DNA from 3 places in the Streptomyces sp. NPDC048659 genome. Region 3 is predicted to be linked to each of the others. Evidence: riboswitches for the same ligand, from Rfam matches in the RefSeq annotation. Region 3 holds a riboswitch; each other region holds the start of a gene.
What was found. Region 3 has a riboswitch for thiamine pyrophosphate ahead of thiC (phosphomethylpyrimidine synthase ThiC). Riboswitches for the same ligand answer to the same signal wherever they lie in the genome.
Positions count from the first base shown of each region.

Region 1: it holds a riboswitch for thiamine pyrophosphate, as region 3 does, so the genes downstream of both, thiO (glycine oxidase ThiO) here and thiC (phosphomethylpyrimidine synthase ThiC) in region 3, are expected to answer to the same signal.
Region 2: it holds a riboswitch for thiamine pyrophosphate, as region 3 does, so the genes downstream of both, AB0C99_RS17050 (thiamine ABC transporter substrate-binding protein) here and thiC (phosphomethylpyrimidine synthase ThiC) in region 3, are expected to answer to the same signal.

Region 1 is NZ_JBEZHM010000028.1:95,092-101,153, reverse strand. It holds gene AB0C99_RS22050 (Rv2175c family DNA-binding protein) at 1-355, opposite strand, end outside; gene AB0C99_RS22045 (FAD-dependent oxidoreductase) at 399-1,646, opposite strand; TPP riboswitch at 1,730-1,842, shown strand; gene thiO (glycine oxidase ThiO) at 1,840-3,012, shown strand; gene thiS (sulfur carrier protein ThiS) at 3,009-3,209, shown strand; gene AB0C99_RS22030 (thiazole synthase) at 3,213-4,013, shown strand; gene pknB (Stk1 family PASTA domain-containing Ser/Thr kinase) at 4,138-6,030, shown strand; gene AB0C99_RS22020 (deoxyribonuclease IV) at 6,037-6,062, shown strand, end outside.
Region 2 is NZ_JBEZHM010000019.1:38,477-44,538, forward strand. It holds gene AB0C99_RS17045 (iron ABC transporter permease) at 1-243, opposite strand, end outside; gene AB0C99_RS17050 (thiamine ABC transporter substrate-binding protein) at 303-1,394, opposite strand; TPP riboswitch at 1,478-1,587, opposite strand; gene rlmN (23S rRNA (adenine(2503)-C(2))-methyltransferase RlmN) at 1,617-2,723, opposite strand; gene AB0C99_RS17060 (protein phosphatase 2C domain-containing protein) at 2,873-3,682, opposite strand; gene AB0C99_RS17065 (sigma-70 family RNA polymerase sigma factor) at 3,684-4,520, opposite strand; gene AB0C99_RS17070 (DUF6284 family protein) at 5,098-5,364, shown strand; gene AB0C99_RS17075 (DUF6303 family protein) at 5,361-5,642, shown strand; gene AB0C99_RS17080 (hypothetical protein) at 5,636-6,062, shown strand, end outside.
Region 3 is NZ_JBEZHM010000001.1:240,835-246,896, forward strand. It holds gene AB0C99_RS01165 (hypothetical protein) at 1-878, shown strand, start outside; gene thiC (phosphomethylpyrimidine synthase ThiC) at 898-2,694, opposite strand; TPP riboswitch at 2,689-2,836, opposite strand; gene AB0C99_RS01175 (YibE/F family protein) at 2,909-4,339, shown strand; gene AB0C99_RS01180 (SsgA family sporulation/cell division regulator) at 4,407-4,841, opposite strand; gene AB0C99_RS01185 (helix-turn-helix domain-containing protein) at 4,979-5,749, opposite strand; gene AB0C99_RS01190 (DUF5326 family protein) at 5,973-6,062, opposite strand, start outside.

The DNA.
Region 1 (6,062 bases), on a different contig from region 3:
GCGCCTGGGCGCGGCGCTTCACCTCCGTGCCGCGATTCTCACTCAGGGCCTGCGCGGGGGTGCCGGGCAGGGTCGGGTCCGGAGTGAAGAGCCACTCCAGCATCTCCTCGTCGCTGAAGCCGTCGTCCCGCAGGAGCGTCAGGGTGCCGGCGAGGCCCTTGACGACCTTGTCGCCGTCGATGAAGGCTTCGGGCACCTGGAGCACCTTGCGCTCGCCGCGGCGCACGGCGATGAGCTGGCCCTCCTTGACCAGCTGCCGCACGCGCGTCACCTCGACGTCGAGCATCTCGGCGATGTCGGGGAGGAAGAGCCAGGCGGGGACGAGAGCATCGGTTCTTGCGTCAATCTCGGTCACAGGACAAGCGTGCCATCCCGGACCGACAGCCGGTAGTCGGGCCCTACCGGACCGCCGCCTTCAGGGGGACGGAGGGGTCGGCGGCGCGCGCCGGGTCCACCGGAGTGCGCCGCTCGATCAGCCGGCGCCCCTGGGCGAGGTCGCGGGGGCGGCTGACGGTGAGCACCGCGACCGGCACCTCCTCGCGGAGCCACAGCACGGTCCACGCCTCCTCGGCCGGGTCGCCGCGCCACAGCAGGGTGTCGGCGGCGGCGTGGTGGCCGGCGTACTGGACGAAGCGGCCGAACTGCTCGGACCAGAAGTAGGGCACCGGGTCGTAGGGCTCCGCCGCCCCGCCGAGGATGTCGGCGGCGACGGTACGGGGGCCCTGGAGGGCGTTGTCCCAGTGGTGGACGAGCAGCCGCTCGCCGTAGCGGCCCGAGGGGAAGGAGGCGCAGTCGCCGACCGCGTACACGTCGGGCAGGGAGGCGCGCAGCCGGTCGTCGGCGGTGACGGCGCCGCCCGGGTCGAGGGCGATGCCGGAGCCGACGAGCCAGCCGGTGTCGGGGCGGGCGCCGATGCCGACGACGACGGCGTCGGCGGGCAGCTCGGCGCGCTCGCCGGAGTTCCCGGCGCCCTCGGCGAGCAGGACCCGGCCCTTCTCGACGCCGGCCACGCGCGCGCTCAGCCGCAGCTCGGCGCCGTGCTCGGCGTACCAGCCGACCATGGGCGCGGTGACCTCGGCGGGCAGGGCTCCGGCGAGGGGGCGGTCGGCGGCCTCGACGACGGTGACCGCGCAGCCGGCCGCGCGGGCGGCGGTGGCGAACTCGGCGCCGATCCAGCCGGCGCCGACGACCACGACGTCGTGGCGGCGGGCGAGCACCTCGCCGAGCCGGACGGCGTCGTCGAGGGTGCGCAGCAGGTGGACGCCGGGGACGTCCTCGGTGCCGGGCAGGGTGAGCGGGCGCGCGCCGGTCGCGAGGACCAGCGTGTCGTACCCGACGGGTCCGGCCTCGGTGTCGATCTCGTGGTCGGCGGCGCGCAGTCCGGTGACGGCGACGCCGAGCCGCAGGGTGATGCCGAGGGAGTCGAAGTCGATGTCGAAGGCGGAGCCCTCGGCGGTGCCGAGGAGGACGGCCTTGGAGAGCGGGGGCCGGTCGTAGGGCTGGTGGGGTTCGGCGCCGATGAGGGTCACGGGGCCGGTGAAGCCCTGTTCGCGCAGGGCGACGGCGGTCTGGACGCCCGCCATGCCGGCGCCGACGATCACGACGTGCCGGGCGGTGGGCCGCGGGGTCTGCTTCTGCTCGCTCACCCGACCACCTTACGCATCTGACGGTCCGTCAGGAAGCCGGGGGGCCTGCGACGGGCCGCGCGCTGCGGCTAGTGTGGCGGGCGTAAAGCACTCGCGGGAGCCCGGACGCACCGGGCTGAGAGGGAGGCTGTCCGGCCTCCGACCGTACGAACCTGATCCGGGTCATGCCGGCGAAGGGAGGGGCTGGACGCCCATGTCGCGTACACGCGGTACCACCGACGTCCTCGTCATCGGGGGCGGCATCATCGGCCTGGTCACGGCCTGGCGGGCGGCGCAGCGCGGGCTGCGCGTCGCCGTGGCCGACCCCGAACCCGGCGGCGGCGCGGCCCGGGTGGCGGCGGGGATGCTGGCCGCCGTCACCGAACTGCACTTCGGCGAGGAGACCCTGCTCGGGCTCAACCTCGACTCCGCCCGCCGCTATCCCGCCTTCGTCGCCGAGCTCGGCGAGGCCACCGGCCACGACGTCGGCTACCGCGCCTGCGGCACCCTCGCGGTCGCCCTGGACACGGACGACCGGGCCCACCTGCGCGAGCTGCACGCCCTGCAGACCCGCTGCGGGCTGGCCTCGGAGTGGCTGAACGGGCGCGAGTGCCGCCGCCTGGAGCCCATGCTGGCGCCGGGTGTGCGGGGCGGGCTGCGGGTGGACGGCGACCACCAGGTCGACCCGCGCCGGCTCGCCGACGCGCTGCTGCTCGCCTGCGAGCGGGCCGGCGTGGTCTTCCACCGGGCGCTCGCCGAGCGGCTCACGGTGAGCGGCGACCGGGCCGTCGGCGCCGAGCTGGCCGCCGGGGCCGAGGTGTCCGGGCTCGCCGCCGACCAGGTGGTGCTGGCGGCCGGCAGCCTGAGCGGGCGGCTGCCCGGGGTGCCGGAGCGGGTGCTGCCGCCGGTGCGGCCGGTGAAGGGCCAGGTGCTGCGGCTGCGGGTGCCCCCCGCGTACGCGCCCTTCCTCTCCCGCACGGTCCGCGCGGTCGTCCGGGGCAGCCACGTCTACCTGGTGCCGCGCGAGAACGGCGAGCTGGTCGTCGGCGCCACCAGCGAGGAGCTCGGCTGGGACACCACGGTGACCGCGGGCGGCGTCTACGAGCTGCTGCGCGACGCGCACGAGCTGGTGCCCGGCATCACCGAGCTGCCGCTCACCGAGACCCGCGCGGGGCTGCGGCCCGCCTCCCCCGACAACGCGCCGCTGCTCGGCCCGAGCGCCCTGCCCGGACTCCACCTGGCCACCGGCCACTACCGCAACGGGGTGCTGCTGACCCCCGTGACCGGCGACGTCATGGCCGAGGCCCTGACCACCGGGGCGCTGCCCGACGCGGCCCGCCCCTTCACCGCCCGCCGCTTCTCCCCCGCACACCTGGAGCACGCATGAACGTGTCCGTGAACGGAGAGCCCCGCGAGCTCGCGGACCCGCTCTCCCTCGACGCCCTCGTCGCCACCCTCACCACCGCCCCCGCCGGGGTGGCCGCCGCCGTGAACGAGACGGTCGTGCCGCGCGGCCGGTGGGCCGCGACGCTGCTCGGCGAGGGCGACCGGGTCGAGATCCTCACCGCCGTCCAGGGAGGCTGAACCATGTCCGACGACGTCTTCGCGCTCGGCGGCACCGAGTTCTCCTCCCGCCTGATCATGGGCACCGGCGGGGCGCCCAGCCTCGACGTGCTCGAACGCTCCCTGACCGTCAGCGGTACGGAGCTGACCACGGTCGCCATGCGCCGCCTGGACCCGAGCGTGCGCGGCTCGGTGCTCTCGGTCCTGGAGCGGCTCGGCATCCGGGTGCTGCCGAACACCGCGGGCTGCTACACGGCGGGCGAGGCGGTGCTGACCGCGCGGCTGGCCCGGGAGGCGCTCGGCACGAACTGGATCAAGGTGGAGGTCATCGCCGACGAGCGGACCCTGCTGCCCGACCCGGTCGAGCTGCTGGACGCCTGCGAGACCCTGGTCGACGACGGCTTCGTGGTGCTGCCGTACACCAACGACGACCCGGTCCTCGCGCGGAAGCTGGAGGACGTGGGCTGCGCGGCGGTGATGCCGCTGGGCTCGCCGATCGGCTCCGGGCTCGGCATCCGCAACCCGCACAACTTCGAGCTGATCGTGGAGCGGGCCGGGGTCCCGGTGATCCTGGACGCGGGCGCCGGGACCGCTTCGGACGCGGCGCTGGCGATGGAGCTGGGCTGCTCGGCGGTGATGCTGGCCTCGGCGGTGACCCGGGCCCAGGAGCCGGTCCTGATGGCCGAGGCGATGCGGCACGCGGTCGAGGCGGGCCGGCTCGCCCACCGCGCGGGCCGCATCCCGCGCCGCCGCTTCGCCGAGGCGTCCTCCCCGCACGAGGGCCGCGCGCGGCTGGACCCGGAGCGCCCGGCGTTCGGCGCCTGACCGCCGGGGACCCCGCCTGACCTCGCCCGACCCCGCCCGTGGCCCGGGTCGCCCGCGTCACAACCGCGCTGCAAGGCGCCGGACGCGGGCGGCGGGCCCCGGCGCGGCTCGTAGACTCGACGCCGTGGACACGACCCTTCAGGACCCTCTCGTCGGGCGGCTGCTCGACGGCCGCTACCGCGTCGACGCGCGCATCGCCGTCGGCGGGATGGCCACGGTCTACCGGGCCGTCGACACCCGCCTGGACCGGGTGCTCGCGCTCAAGGTGATGCACCCGGACCTCGCCACGGACGCCGCGTTCGTGGAGCGGTTCATGCGCGAGGCCAAGTCCGTCGCGCGCCTGGCGCACCCCAACGTCGTCGGGGTCTTCGACCAGGGCGCGGACGGCGCCTACGTGTACCTGGCGATGGAGTACGTGTCCGGCTGCACCCTGCGGGACGTGCTGCGCGAGCGGGGCGCGCTGTCGCCCCGGGCCGCCCTCGACATCCTGGAGCCGGTGCTGGCCGCGCTCGGCGCCGCGCACCGGGCCGGGTTCGTGCACCGGGACATGAAGCCGGAGAACGTCCTCATAGGGGACGACGGCCGGGTCAAGGTCGCCGACTTCGGCCTGGTCCGGGCCGTGGGCTCGGCCACCGACACCACCGGCGCGGTCCTCGGCACCGTCTCGTACCTCGCCCCGGAGCAGATCGAGCACGGCACCGCCGACACCCGCGCCGACGTGTACGCGTGCGGGGTCGTCCTGTACGAGACGCTGACCGGCGCCAAGCCGCACACCGGCGACACCCCCGCCCAAGTCCTCTACCGGCACCTGAACACCGACGTCCCGGCGCCCTCCGGCACCGTCCCGGGGCTCGCCCCCGAGCTGGACGAGCTGGTCGCGAGCGCCACCGCGCGCAACCCCGACCTGCGCCCCTACGACGCGGTCGCGCTGCTCGCCCTGGTCCGCGAGGCCCGCGCCGCACTCGACGACGCGCGGCTCGACGCCGTACCGCCGACCGCGCACCCGCCCGCGCGGGGCGGCGGCTCCGAGGACCGCACCAGCGTCATCCCGCGCCTGCTGCCGCAGCCCGTGGAGCACACGAGCGTGCTGCCCGCCCCGCCGCCCGCGCCCCCGGCCGGCCGCCGCCGGGCGCCCCGGGGGCCGTTCCTGATCGTCGCCGCCGTGCTGCTGGCGCTCGGGCTCGGGGCCGGGGTCTGGTACATCAACTCGGGCCAGTTCACCCGCGTCCCCGCCGTCCTCGGGCAGACCGAGGAGCAGGCCACCCGGCGCCTCGCCGACGCCGGACTCGACGTGGCCGCCACCCGGCGCGCCTTCAGCGACGTGTACGAGCGGGGCACGGTGATGGCCACCGACCCCGGCTCCGGCGAGCGCATCCGCGGCAACGGCACGGTGACCCTCACCGTCTCCCGCGGCCCCGAGATCGTGAAGGTCCCGAACCTGAAGGGCGTCCCGCTCGCCGACGCGAAGAAGCGCCTGGCGGACGAGGGCCTCGCGCCCGGCGTGATCACCTACGCCTTCAGCCAGGCGATCCTCCAGGGCGCCGTCATCAGCTCCGACCCCGAGCCCGGCACCGGGCGCGCCCCCGACTCGGCCATCGCGCTCGTGGTCAGCAAGGGCGCCCCGATCGACGTCCCGGACGTCACCGGCGAGACGGTCGCCGAGGCCACCGCCACCCTCCAGGACGCCGGGCTCAAGGTCACCGTCGCCCCCGAGCGGATCAACTCGCCCGAGGACGCCGGCGCGGTCGCCGCCCAGTCGCTCGCCGAGGGCAGCCGGGCCGCCAAGGGCGACGCGGTCACCCTGACCGTCTCCAAGGGCCCGCGGATGGTCGAGGTGCCGGACGTCGTCGGCATGAAGACCGACGAGGCCAAGGCCGAGCTGGAGACGGCCGGCTTCGAGGTGAAGGTCGAGAAGACCTTCCCCTTCCTCGGCGACACCGTCGGCGGCCAGTCCGTGCCGGGCGACTCCACCGCCGCCCAGGGCTCCGCCATCACGCTCACGATCAAGGGACTGTAGAGACTCATGCGCAACCCCGTCGGCGGACACGT
Region 2 (6,062 bases), on a different contig from region 3:
CTTGCCGGGGAAGTCGAGGCGGGCGAAGACGTACGCGCCGGGGAGCGCGATCAGCAGGGTGAGCGCGGTGGAGGCGAGCGCCTGCCACAGCGTGAACCACAGCACGTCGAGGATCTCGGGGCTGCCGAGCGTCTCGGTGAAGCGGCCGAGCTCCCAGTGCCCGTCCGGCCGCAGTCCGCGCTCGACGATGGAGACGACGGGCCAGGCGAAGAAGACCGCGAAGAACGCGGCGGGCAGCGCCATGAGGGCGAGCCGCGCCGCGTTCCCCGTACGGCCGGGGCGGCCCTGGCGGGCCGGCGCGGCTACTTCAGGACGAGCGAGGTCCACTGCTGGATCCACTGGTCACGGTTGGCGGCGATCTTGTCGGGGGCCATGGTCTGCGGCTTGTCGACGACCACGCCGTGCTTGGTGAAGAGCTCGGGGAGGGTCGCGTCGTTCGTCACCGGGTTGACGAACATCTGGAGCGGCATGTCGTCCTGGAACTTCTTGGAGATCAGGAAGTCGATCAGCGCCTTGCCACCCTCGGGGTTCTTCGCCCCGTTCAGCAGGCCGGCGAACTCGGTCTGGCGGAAGCAGGTGCCGGTGGAGACGCCGGTGGGGGCGACCTTCGGCTGGGGCTCGGCGTAGAGCACCTCGACCGGGGGGCTGGAGGCGTAGGAGACGACGAGCGGGCGGTCGCCCTTGGCCTTCTTGCCGCCGGCGGAGCCGGAGAACTCCTGGTTGTAGGCGAGCTCCCAGCTGTCGACGGTCTTCACGCCGTTGTCCTTGAGCTTCTTCCAGTAGTCCTGCCAGCCCGCGTCGCCGTACTGCGCGGCGGTGCCCAGCAGGAAGCCGAGGCCCGGGGAGGACCGCTCGGGGTTCTCGACGACGAGGAGGTCCTTGTACGCGGGCTTCGCCAGGTCGTCGAAGGTGACCGGCGGGGCCAGCTTCTTGTCGGCGAAGTACTGCTTGTCGTAGTTGACGCAGATGTCGCCGGAGTCGATCGGGGTGACCCGGTGCTCCTTGTCGAGCTGGAGCGCGGCGGGGACCCGGTCCAGTCCCTTGGCCTGGTACGGCGTGAAGATGCCGTTGTCGAGGGCGCGGGAGAGCAGCGTGTTGTCGACGCCGAAGAAGACGTCGCCCTGGGGGGAGCCCTTGGTCAGGATCTCCTTGTTGATGGCCGCGCCGGCGTCGCCGCTCTTGAGGACCTTGACGGTGAAACCCGTCTGCTTGGTGAAGTCCGCCAGCACCTCCTTGGAGGCGTTGAAGGAGTCGTGGCTGACGAGCGTGACGGTCTTCGGCGCGGGCGTGCCGGTGGCCTTGTCCTTGCCGGTGTCCCCGCCGCCGCAGGCGGCCAGGGTGGTGACGCCGAGCGCCGCGACGAGTGCGGCGGCGGCCGCCTTCTTGGTGTTCACGTGGATGTCCTCCTGGGGGTGTCCAGGAAGAGACGCGGCCCTGCCCGCGCCCGGGGGGACCGGACGCGGGCAGGGCGCAACAGCTCGAGTTACGACCGAACTTCCTACCCAGAATGACCTGGGCGAGGTTCAGAGGGTCTGCGGCCTGACGGTGCCGCACTCTCAGCGCTGTGGCGCTCCCCTGTCGGAATATGAAGATGTGTTCGAGCTCAGACTACAAGGTCAGCGCTCGGCGGCGGCCAGCTGTCCACAGGCGCCGTCGATCTCCTGGCCCCGGGTGTCACGCACGGTGACGGGCACCCCGTGGCGCGCGATGGCCTCGACGAACGCCTTCTCGTCCTCGGGCCGCGACGCGGTCCACTTGGAGCCGGGCGTCGGGTTCAGCGGGATCAGGTTGACGTGCACCCGCTTGCCCTTGAGCAGCTTGCCGAGCAGGTCGCCGCGCCATGCCTGGTCGTTGATGTCCCGGATCAGGGCGTACTCGATGGAGACCCGGCGGCCGGACTTCTCCGCGTACTCCCAGGCGGCGTCGAGGACCTCGCGGACCTTCCACCGGGTGTTCACGGGGACGAGGGTGTCGCGCAGCTCGTCGTCGGGGGCGTGCAGCGAGACCGCGAGGCGGCACTTGAAGCCCTCGTCGGCGAACCGCAGCATCGCCGGGACGAGCCCGACGGTGGAGACGGTGATGCCGCGCTGGGACAGGCCGAGGCCGTCGGGCTCGGGGTCGGTGAGCCGGCGGATGGCGCCGACGACCCGCTTGTAGTTGGCGAGCGGCTCGCCCATGCCCATGAAGACGATGTTGGAGAGCCGCGCGGGCCCGCCGGGCACCTCTCCGTCGCGCAGGGCGCGCATCCCGTCGACGATCTGGTGGACGATCTCGGCGGTGGACAGGTTGCGGTCGAGCCCCGCCTGGCCGGTGGCGCAGAACGGGCAGTTCATCCCGCAGCCCGCCTGCGAGGAGATGCACATGGTCACCCGGTCCGGGTAGCGCATGAGCACCGACTCGACGAGCGTGCCGTCGTGCAGCCGCCACAGCGTCTTGCGGGTGGTGTCGTCGTCACAGGAGATGTGCCGCACGACCGACATCAGATCGGGCAGCAGCTCCCCCGCCAGCTTCTCGCGCGAGCCGGCGGGGATGTCGGTCCACTCCGCCGGGTCGTGCGCGTAGCGCGCGAAGTAGTGCGTGGACAGCTGCTTGGCGCGAAACGGCTTCTCGCCGATCGCGGCGACCGCCTCCTTGCGCTCGGCGGGCGTGAGGTCGGCGAGGTGCCGCGGCGGCTTCTTGGCTCCGCGCGGGGCGACGAAAGTGAGTTCTCCGGGCTTGGGCATGGTCCTACCAGTGTCGCAGACGGAAACCCATGACCTCCGTTTGTCCGGCCGCCGAGCGGTGGCTGATGGTGGCCATTGGTGATCGTTGGCGGCCCTCAGACGGCCCAGAGACGGCCCCACGGCCGGGCCCTTTCGGGGTCGGCCTCACGCTATGGGCGGACGTAGATCACGGTGGCATCGTCATGCGGTTTGCTGCGGGGCCACCTGGTCAGGGCGATGTCGGACAGCTCCGCGTCGCGAACCCGGCGGACCAGCGCCTCGGGCCCTTCCTGCTCCAGAAGGTCCAGGCAGCCCGCCCAGTCGGCCAAGGCGAACGCCGTCACGGCACGGGCAGCCCCATCAGTCATGAGCGCTGCCCGCGCCACGTCACGCACGGGAAAGGAGCCGCACACCGCCGCCTCGGCGGCCTGGGGCTCCGAGGCGGCCACCCAGTAGCCTCCCGGTCGATTCCGCGAGGCTCGTTCCACCTGCACGAGGCGGGCGTGGAGGTGCCGACGCTCGGGCGACCCGGGGACCGCGCGCTTCATGGCGGCCCGCTCGCTCCGGCCCACCTCCGCGAGGCGGGCGTCCGAGACCGCGTCCACCACCCCTCCGTGCTCCACCACGAGGGTGCAGTCTCCCAGGACCAGCCACTCAACTACGTCCTCGCGCAGCCGAAGGGCGGCGAGCGTCGCCGACGGGGACAGCGGATCGCCAAGGGCGCACGTGTCGCGATGCGCGCGGGCCGTGTGCTCGATCGCGCCGGCGAGGGCGTCCCGAAGGGTCCCGTCCCCGCCGGCCGCACTGCACAGCGCCGTACCCAGCGTCCTGGCGAACCAGGAGACACCGTGAATACACGGCGCCTGAAGCGTGTCGGGCATACCGGCACCGTCCACGACGACGGCCACGCAGTCGCCCCAGGCCGCGAAATCCTCATTGGCCCGCCCCGGGCACGCGCTGCTGGACGCCGACACATCCATGTCAGGCAGCCTCGTGCCGGAGCACGCCGCTTGCCGATCGGCTCGCCGTCACCGACTTGTCGCTGGGGTCGTAGTCGCACGCCACGACCATGGAGAAGGGCTCGGTGCCCGCTTCCTCATAGAGGGACGAGAGGTTTTCGCTCAGGTAGTGAGCCACGCCGAGCGACCCAACGGCATGGACTCCGGCGATCAGAACGAACGTCCCTTGCCCGTCAGGTCGCGGGAGCCTGCCGAGGTAGGCCACGTCTGCCGGCGCCGGGTCCTGCGGGTCATCGCTCGGCGACGTGTATACCTTGCCGCTCTCCCGCTCCGTGAGAGCCCACCGCCCGTCGGGCAGCGTCTCGAACGAGAGCCGGGGGTCCTGAGCGAGCGCGGCGGCAGCCTCCGGGGACGTCTTGGGCCCGCACACCACCACCAGATCGTCACGGTTGAGGTCGAGCTCTCCCGTCACCGGGATGTACCCGAGCTCCCCATCGAGCTGAAGGCTCTGGGCCATCGCCAGGAGCCGCTGTCCGGTCGAGCTGTCCTCCACGGCCACGTACTCCCGCTCGCCGGGCCGGAGCGGCACGACGACCTGTACGAGCTGGGTGCCGAGGAATGCCCGCTCCGGCGGCGGTCCGGCGTCCCGAAGCTGAGCCACGCGCGCACGACTCACCCCCATCAGCTTGGCCACGTCCGCCATCGAGTGACCGTTCTTCCGCAGCCACGCGATGCTCTCCTTGCGCATCCGCGATGTCTCGACGACCGCGGCTTGCAGCTCTGTCATCAGGTCCACAGCGGCCTTGACGCGCAGGGAGTGATCCTGCATCGCCGAGACCCGTCGCACTTCCTCGATCAACGTCTCGCCTCCCGAATCGACTCAGAGGGTGCTTCTTTGGCCCCATGTTAAGGGGGGCTTGACATCGCCCGCCAGTCGCCGCCAAGCTATGTGGCAACCCCCCCTTAACAGGAGGGATCCCGGACGGCTTGGGTGCTAACCCCCCCTTGCCACTTGGTCGCCCGGAGGGCTCCGTGAAAACGGGTCGGCTCGATGGAAGCGCCTGGTACTTGAGAACTGAACAGAGGACGCACCGCAGCCTTCGCTAGGGAAGAGCGGCCGTCAGATCGCCCAGGCACCTGCGACAAGCCGTGGGCCCTGCCGCACGAAGCAGCACGCACCTTCTCCTTCGGTCGCCCCTCGGGTCGGCCCAGGACTCGTCACGTGCGGTGACACAGGGGCAAAGATCGCGACCCGCTTGCCCGGTCCCGCAGGCCGTTTCGGCTGCGGCCGGCTGCCTCCTCCGCCCGTCCGACCCCCTCGTGGGGCTCGTACGGGCGGGGTTGAGGGGAGCCGGATGGTTCCAACGGCGAGAACCCCCGGTGCTGTAACACCGGGGGTTCGTTCGGGCCGTTCCTCTCTGGAAGGAACACACCCAATGAAGTCCATCGTTGCACTTCAGGCCGTTGTTACGGCCACCCCGTTCGACGACGAACCGTCGGACGCGGAGCTGGACGCGGTCGAGCTGGAGATGCCGCTGATCCTGGCGGAGGTCGAGCTGCTCGACGTGGAGATTGACCTGCTGGACCGCCCGGTCACGGTGCTGGGCGAGCGGCGGATCCGCCGGGCCCGGAACCGGGTCCTGGCCGCGCGCTGCGACCTGACCAACCGCGCCGCCCTGGCCCTGATGGGCGGTGTGGCATGACGTACGAAGCACGCCTGGTCACCCGGTTCACCGGGCTGTGGTCGCTGTACGTCGTCACCGACGGCCAGAAGGCGTCGGACTGGCCCGCCTTCGAGTTCTCCCGCGCGTCGGCGCCGAACTGGGCGGAGCGAATGGAGGCGCTGGCCACGCTCGGCTATGAGCCGGTCAACCTGGAGGCGGACTGGGAGTGGCTGGAGCTGTCCGAGCCGGACGACTACCGCGTCCGGCTCCTCGCGCGCTTCCCCGTCCAGTCCCTCACCGGCAAGAACGCATCGTGAGCGGCGGGCGGCCCCTGAGCACGGGGCAGAAGTGGGTGCTGGGCGCCGCGTTCGTGCCGATGGTGGTCACGGGCGGGGCGGGCGCGTACGGCACGTACTCCAACATGAGCGCCGTCTACGGCGACGGGACGGCGGCCGGTGCGGTCGCCGCGGGTGAGGGTGCGACGGCAGTGCTGGCCCTGGTGCTGCTCGGGCTGACGATGCTCGGCCAGTCCTCGCCGCTCGTGATCCGCGCCGGTCTGTGGGCGCTGCCGGCCGCCGCGTCGGTGATGTCGGCGACGGCGGCCAGCAGCGACAGGATCGTCGTCTACGCACTGACCCCGCTCGGCATGACCGCCGCAGCCGAGGGCGCAGCGTTCCTGGCCCGGCGGATCGTCGTCCACCGTGACGGCCGTGACGCCGAGGCCGAGGCCCGCACGG
Region 3 (6,062 bases):
TCACCGTCGAGAGCCTGGTCCGCGGCTCGGCGGAGGACATGCGGGGCGCACAGGTGGACGAGGAGCTGAAGGGCACGGTGCCCCACTACGTGGGCTACCAGGTGACCAACACCAGCCGCAAGCAGATCCCCGCCTCGTACATGGTGGGCAGCGGCTTCGCGCTGAACGCCACCGACTGGACGCGCGGGGAGGAGATCCGCATCAGCGGCGGCCGGCCCGGCGGGGGCGACCTGCCCTGCTCGGACACCGCGCCGAAGACGCTCCCGCCCGGCGCCTCGTTCCGCTCCTGCGCGGCCTTCACGCTGCCCGCCGGTGTCGGCGTGCTGTCGGTGACGCACCACACCGACGGCACCTTCGCGACGGGCGGCCCGATCGCGAGCTGGCCCGTCGAGGGCGGGGTGCGGGCCGCGTCCGCCGGGCTCGCGGGGCCGGGCGAGACCCTCCTCGTCCGGTGGCGCGACATCGACCGCGGCGTCCTCGAACTGCCGGCCACCCCGGTCTCCGTACGCCGGGGCGACCCCGCCGACCTCGCGGGCCTGGACCTCGGCCTCGACCCGCACGAGCGGCGCGGCGTCCCGTACTACGTGCTGATCAGGTACACCAACCCCGGCCCGGGGAAGCTCTATCCCTCCCAGGCCGGCGATGTCCGGCTGCTCACCGAGGGCGGCCGGCAGATCGCGGGGAAGACCCCGTTCCTCTTCCGCGGGAAGATCCCCGGCTGTCCCTCCGACTGGGTCGCCCGGCTGGTCCCGGCGGGCGGCGATGTGACGCAGTGCAGCATCCACATGCTGCCGGACGACGGCGACAAGCCGCTCGCCGTCGGCTTCGCGGAGGCGGACCGGACAGGTCTGGTGACCTGGCGGGCCCCCCTCCGCTGAGCCCTGCGGGGCAGCCCGCCTACCGGCCGCCGGTCTCCGCCAGCGGCAGGTAGACGCGGTTGCCGGCCGCCGCGAACTCGGCCGACTTCTCGGCCATGCCCGCCTGGATCTCGTCCGCCTTCAGGTCGCCGCCGTGCTCGCGGCGGATGTCCTGGGAGATCTTCATCGAGCAGAACTTCGGCCCGCACATCGAGCAGAAGTGGGCCGTCTTCGCGGGCTCCGCCGGCAGCGTCTCGTCGTGGAACTCACGGGCCGTGACCGGGTCCATCGCCAGGTTGAACTGGTCCTCCCAGCGGAACTCGAAGCGCGCGTCCGACAGCGCGTCGTCCCACTCCTGCGCGCCCGGGTGGCCCTTGGCCAGGTCCGCCGCGTGGGCCGCGATCTTGTAGGTGATGACGCCGGTCTTCACGTCGTCCTTGTTGGGCAGGCCCAGGTGCTCCTTGGGCGTCACGTAGCAGAGCATCGCGGTGCCCCACCAGGCGATCATCGCGGCGCCGATGCCCGAGGTGATGTGGTCGTACGCCGGGGCGACGTCCGTGGTCAGCGGGCCGAGCGTGTAGAACGGCGCCTCCTCGCAGATCTCCTGCTGGAGGTCGATGTTCTCCTTGATCTTGTGCATCGGGACGTGCCCCGGGCCCTCGATCATGGTCTGGACGTTGTGCCGCTTGGCGATGGTGTTGAGCTCGCCCAGCGTCTTCAGCTCCGCGAACTGCGCCGCGTCGTTGGCGTCCGCGATGGAGCCCGGACGCAGGCCGTCGCCCAGCGAGTAGGTGACGTCGTACGCCGCGAGGATCTCGCAGAGCTCCTCGAAGTTCGTGTAGAGGAAGTTCTCCCGGTGGTGCGCGAGACACCAGGCGGCCATGATCGAGCCGCCGCGCGAGACGATGCCGGTCTTGCGGCGGGCGGTCAGCGGCACGTACGGCAGCAGCACGCCGGCGTGCACCGTCATGTAGTCGACGCCCTGTTCGGCCTGCTCGATGACCGTGTCCTTGTAGATCTCCCAGGTCAGCTCCTCGGCCTTGCCGTCCACCTTCTCCAGGGCCTGGTAGAGCGGCACGGTGCCGATCGGCACGGGGGAGTTGCGCAGCACCCACTCGCGGGTGGTGTGGATGTTGCGGCCGGTGGAGAGGTCCATGACCGTGTCGGCGCCCCACTTGGTCGCCCAGGTCATCTTCTCCACCTCCTCCTCGATGGAGGAGGTGACGGCGGAGTTGCCGATGTTGGCGTTGACCTTCACCAGGAACCGCTTGCCGATGATCATCGGCTCGATCTCCGGGTGGTTGACGTTCGCCGGCAGCACCGCGCGGCCCGCCGCGATCTCCTCGCGGACGACCTCGGGGGAGACGTTCTCGCGGATCGCCACGTACTCCATCTCCGGGGTGACCTCGCCCCGGCGGGCGTACGCGAGCTGCGTCACCGCCTGGCCTGACCGGCCCCGGCGGGGCAGCCGCGGCCGGCCCGGGAAGACGGCGTCGAGGTTCTTGAGCCCGCCGCCGCGCGGCGAGGTGTGCTTGATGCCGTCGTCCTCGGGGCGGACCGGGCGGCCCGCGTACTCCTCGGTGTCGCCGCGCGCGATGATCCAGTTCTCGCGCAGCGGGGCCAGTCCGCGGCGGACGTCGGTCTCGACGGCCGGGTCGGTGTACGGGCCGGACGTGTCGTACAGCGTCACGTCCTTGCCGTTGGTGAGGTGCACCTGGCGGACCGGCACCCGGAGGTCGGGGCGGGAGCCCTCGACGTATCCCTTGTGCCAGCCCGGCGTGCGCTCCTGCGGGCCGTTCTGGTCGGAGGCAGGCGTGCGTGCATCCTGAATGGTCATCAGACCGAATCTCCCTACGCCGGCATTACCCGGTAACAGGTTCGGCGGTCGGCGCAGCCTCTTCCCGTACGTACGTCCAGTACGCGCGTACGGTGATCAGCGCCCTCTCAGCCCGGTGCTCCGAGCTCCCGCGTGTGCAAAGGTGTCACCACGCTAGCGCCCTCCCTGGCGTGCTGAACAGTGGGTCTCCGCGCGTTCTTGCGATGATCGGGCGGTGACTTCCACGCAGCAGAGCCCCGATGCGCACGGCCCGGGCGGGCACGACGGCCACGAAGGGCACGGTGGTGGCCATGGCGGCCACGGCGGCGGCCACGGCTCCGACGGTGGCGGGAACGGCTCCGACGGCCACGGCTCCGGCGGCGGCCACGGGCACGCGCACACCCACAGCCACGGCCCCGCCGCGCCCGTCTCGCGTCATCTGCGCAAGGTCATCGCCGCCGTCCTGATCCCCTTCGGCGCCGCCGTCCTGATCGGCCTCGCCGTGCTCTGGCCCGGCGGCGCCCCGGCGCACGAGCGCACCGGCGTCGGCTTCGACCGGCAGACCGAGCAGGGCAAGGTCGTCTCCGTCGAGCGGGTCGACTGCAAGGACGTGAACGTCGCCCAGGTCCCGCCGACCGGCGACACCTCGACACCGGAGGGGCGCGAGGCGGTCGCCTCCCAGCAGGGCCGGTGCGAGAAGGCGACGGTCGAGGTCACCTCGGGCCCGGAGAAGGGCAGGACCTTCACCGAGGTCGTGCAGCCGGACGCGCCCCGGCAGCTCGACGCGGGGCAGGGCGTGGTCGTCGCGTACGCCCCCGACGCGCCGCGCGACCTGCAGTACTCGGTCACGGACATCAACCGCAAGGTGCCGCTCGCCGTGCTGGCCGCCATCTTCGCGCTGGTGGTCGTGGCCGTCGGCCGGATGCGCGGCGTGATGGCGCTGATCGCGCTCATCGTGAGCTTCCTGGTGCTGACCCTGTTCATCCTCCCGGCGATCCTCCAGGGGTCGAACCCGCTGGTGGTCGCCATCGTGGGAGCGAGCGCGATCATGCTCATCGCGCTCTACATGTGCCACGGGCTCTCGGCCAGGACCTCGGTGGCGGTGCTCGGCACCCTGGTCTCGCTGCTGCTGATCGGGCTGTTCGGCTCGTTCTTCATCGGCTGGGCCTCGCTCAGCGGCAACACCGACGACAACACCGGCCTGATCCACGGGCTTTATCCGGACATCGACATGTCGGGCCTGCTGCTCGCGAGCGTCATCATCGGTTCGCTCGGCGTGCTCGACGACGTGACGGTGACCCAGACCTCCGCGGTCTGGGAGCTGCACGCGGCGGACCCGAGGATGGGCCCGCGGGCGCTGTACCGGGCGGGCATCCGGATCGGCCGCGACCACATCGCGTCGGTCGTGAACACCCTGGTCCTCGCCTACGCCGGCGCCGCGCTGCCGCTGCTGCTGCTGTTCTCGATCGCCCAGAGCAGCGTGGGCACGGTGGCCAACAGCGAGCTGGTCGCGGAGGAGATCGTCCGGACCCTGATCGGCTCGATCGGCCTGGTCCTGTCGGTGCCGGTCACCACCGCCCTCGCGGCGCTGGTGGTCTCCGCCGACCGCCCGGCGGCCCCGGGGCAGCGTCCGGCCCGGGGTGGACGCCGCCGTCGGGCCAAGTGACCCCGCGGGCCGGGGCGGACGGGGGCCGGGCGCGGCCTACCGGCCGTGGTGGGCCCCTTCGGCCGCCTCAGCCGGCGTTCTCCTCCGCGAGGATCCGGCCGAGCGCCGCCTCCAGGTTGTCCTCGAAGTCGCCGAGGTCGCGCTCCTGACCGAGCGGGACCAGCTTGTCCGTACGGTCGAGGAAGGCGACGAGCGGTGGCGCGCTGGCGCGGAACAGGGCCCGGTCGCTGCCGACCTGGAGCCGGATCATCACGTCGGAGAGCCCGTCCGGGTCGGTCGGGGCGATGTGCACGTCCCCGTCCCCACTGGGCCTGTTGATCCCGTCGAGCAGCAGTTCCCGGCCGAACGCCCAGGTCACCGGCGCGTCTCCGGGAAGGTGGAAGGTCATCCGCACCGCATAGGGGTCGCGGGCCTCGTATCGCAGTTCCACCGGGATTCTGAAGGAGAGCTCCTCGGAGACGAGGAAGCTCATCAGGACCTCGGCCTGAACCGTCTCTCGCATCATGTACCCCGCAGTAGACGAAGCAGTTGTGTGAACACGCTGCTGAAAGCTGTGGTCGAAACGGCCAGGAATGATCCCCCATGGCCCTCTTGACGCAATCGTGCTGTACGCGCTAGCAGATCACAAGGAGTGATTTTTCAGATACTGATAGAGAAGACGAGCGAACTGAAGAGCCTTCCGATCTCGTTCTGTAGCTGTGCGATCGCAGGTAGCAACCGTTCTTCCTGGTGAAGCGGCACGGAAATGGCCATCGCGGCGGCTGTCGACCCCGCTGTGAGGGGGATGGCGGCACAGACAGTGCCGAGCGCATATTCCTGACGCTCCACCAGGGGTTCCATACGCCCTATACCGCCCAAACGGTCCAAAAGGGCATGGCGATTACGCACCGTATACGGCGTGATGGCTTCCACCGGGTGGCGGTCGAGGTGGTCTTGACGACTCTTCAGATCGAGTTGACTCAGCAGGCACTGCCCGATGGCGTGCGCGTGGCCGGTCTCCCGGAAGTCGGCCCACTCCTCGACGGCGGGGGCGGCGGGGGTGTCGGCGACCGAGACCAGCTCGATCTCGCCCTCGCGGTAGATCGCGAAGTACACCGGGACGCCGATGGCGTCACGCCAGCGCGCGAGAGAGTCCTCGACCTTGGTGCGACGATTCTGCAGAACTCCGCCGCCGACCAGTCGGCCGGCGGCGTCGCCGAAGACGAACACACCCTTCTCACGGCGCAGATAGCCCTCGTGCGTCAGGGTGCGGAGCAGGTGGTACGCGGTCGGCAGCGGGAGCCCGGCCTCCCGGGCGAGCTGCTTGGCGGGCGCCCCGTCCGCGTGGGAGCCCACGGCCTCCAGAAGTCTCAGCGCCCGCTGTACCGATCCGATCAGGGTAGGAGCAGCGGTCTGCGAAGCCGTGGCCAAAGGTCACCCCCAGGCGAGTGACGGACGCGTCGCATCCGCCCGCGGGGGCCGCCCCCGCGCGCCCACCGCGACCTGGGACCGTCGGGTCTACGCCTGTTGCTCCTGGGGCGGCAGAGGTTTCCACTCTAATGGCAGGCCCCTGGGGCCCGGCCGGTTTCAACCGGTGCGTTCCCCCGGCCGGGCTAACGCCCGGCCCTTGGCCCATACCAACGGGTAACGGCTGCTACCAGTCCTCGCGGGAGCCGGAGGACGAGGTGAACTTCCGTACGACGAAGATCAGGCCACCGACGAGCGCCACGAAGAGCAGCACCTT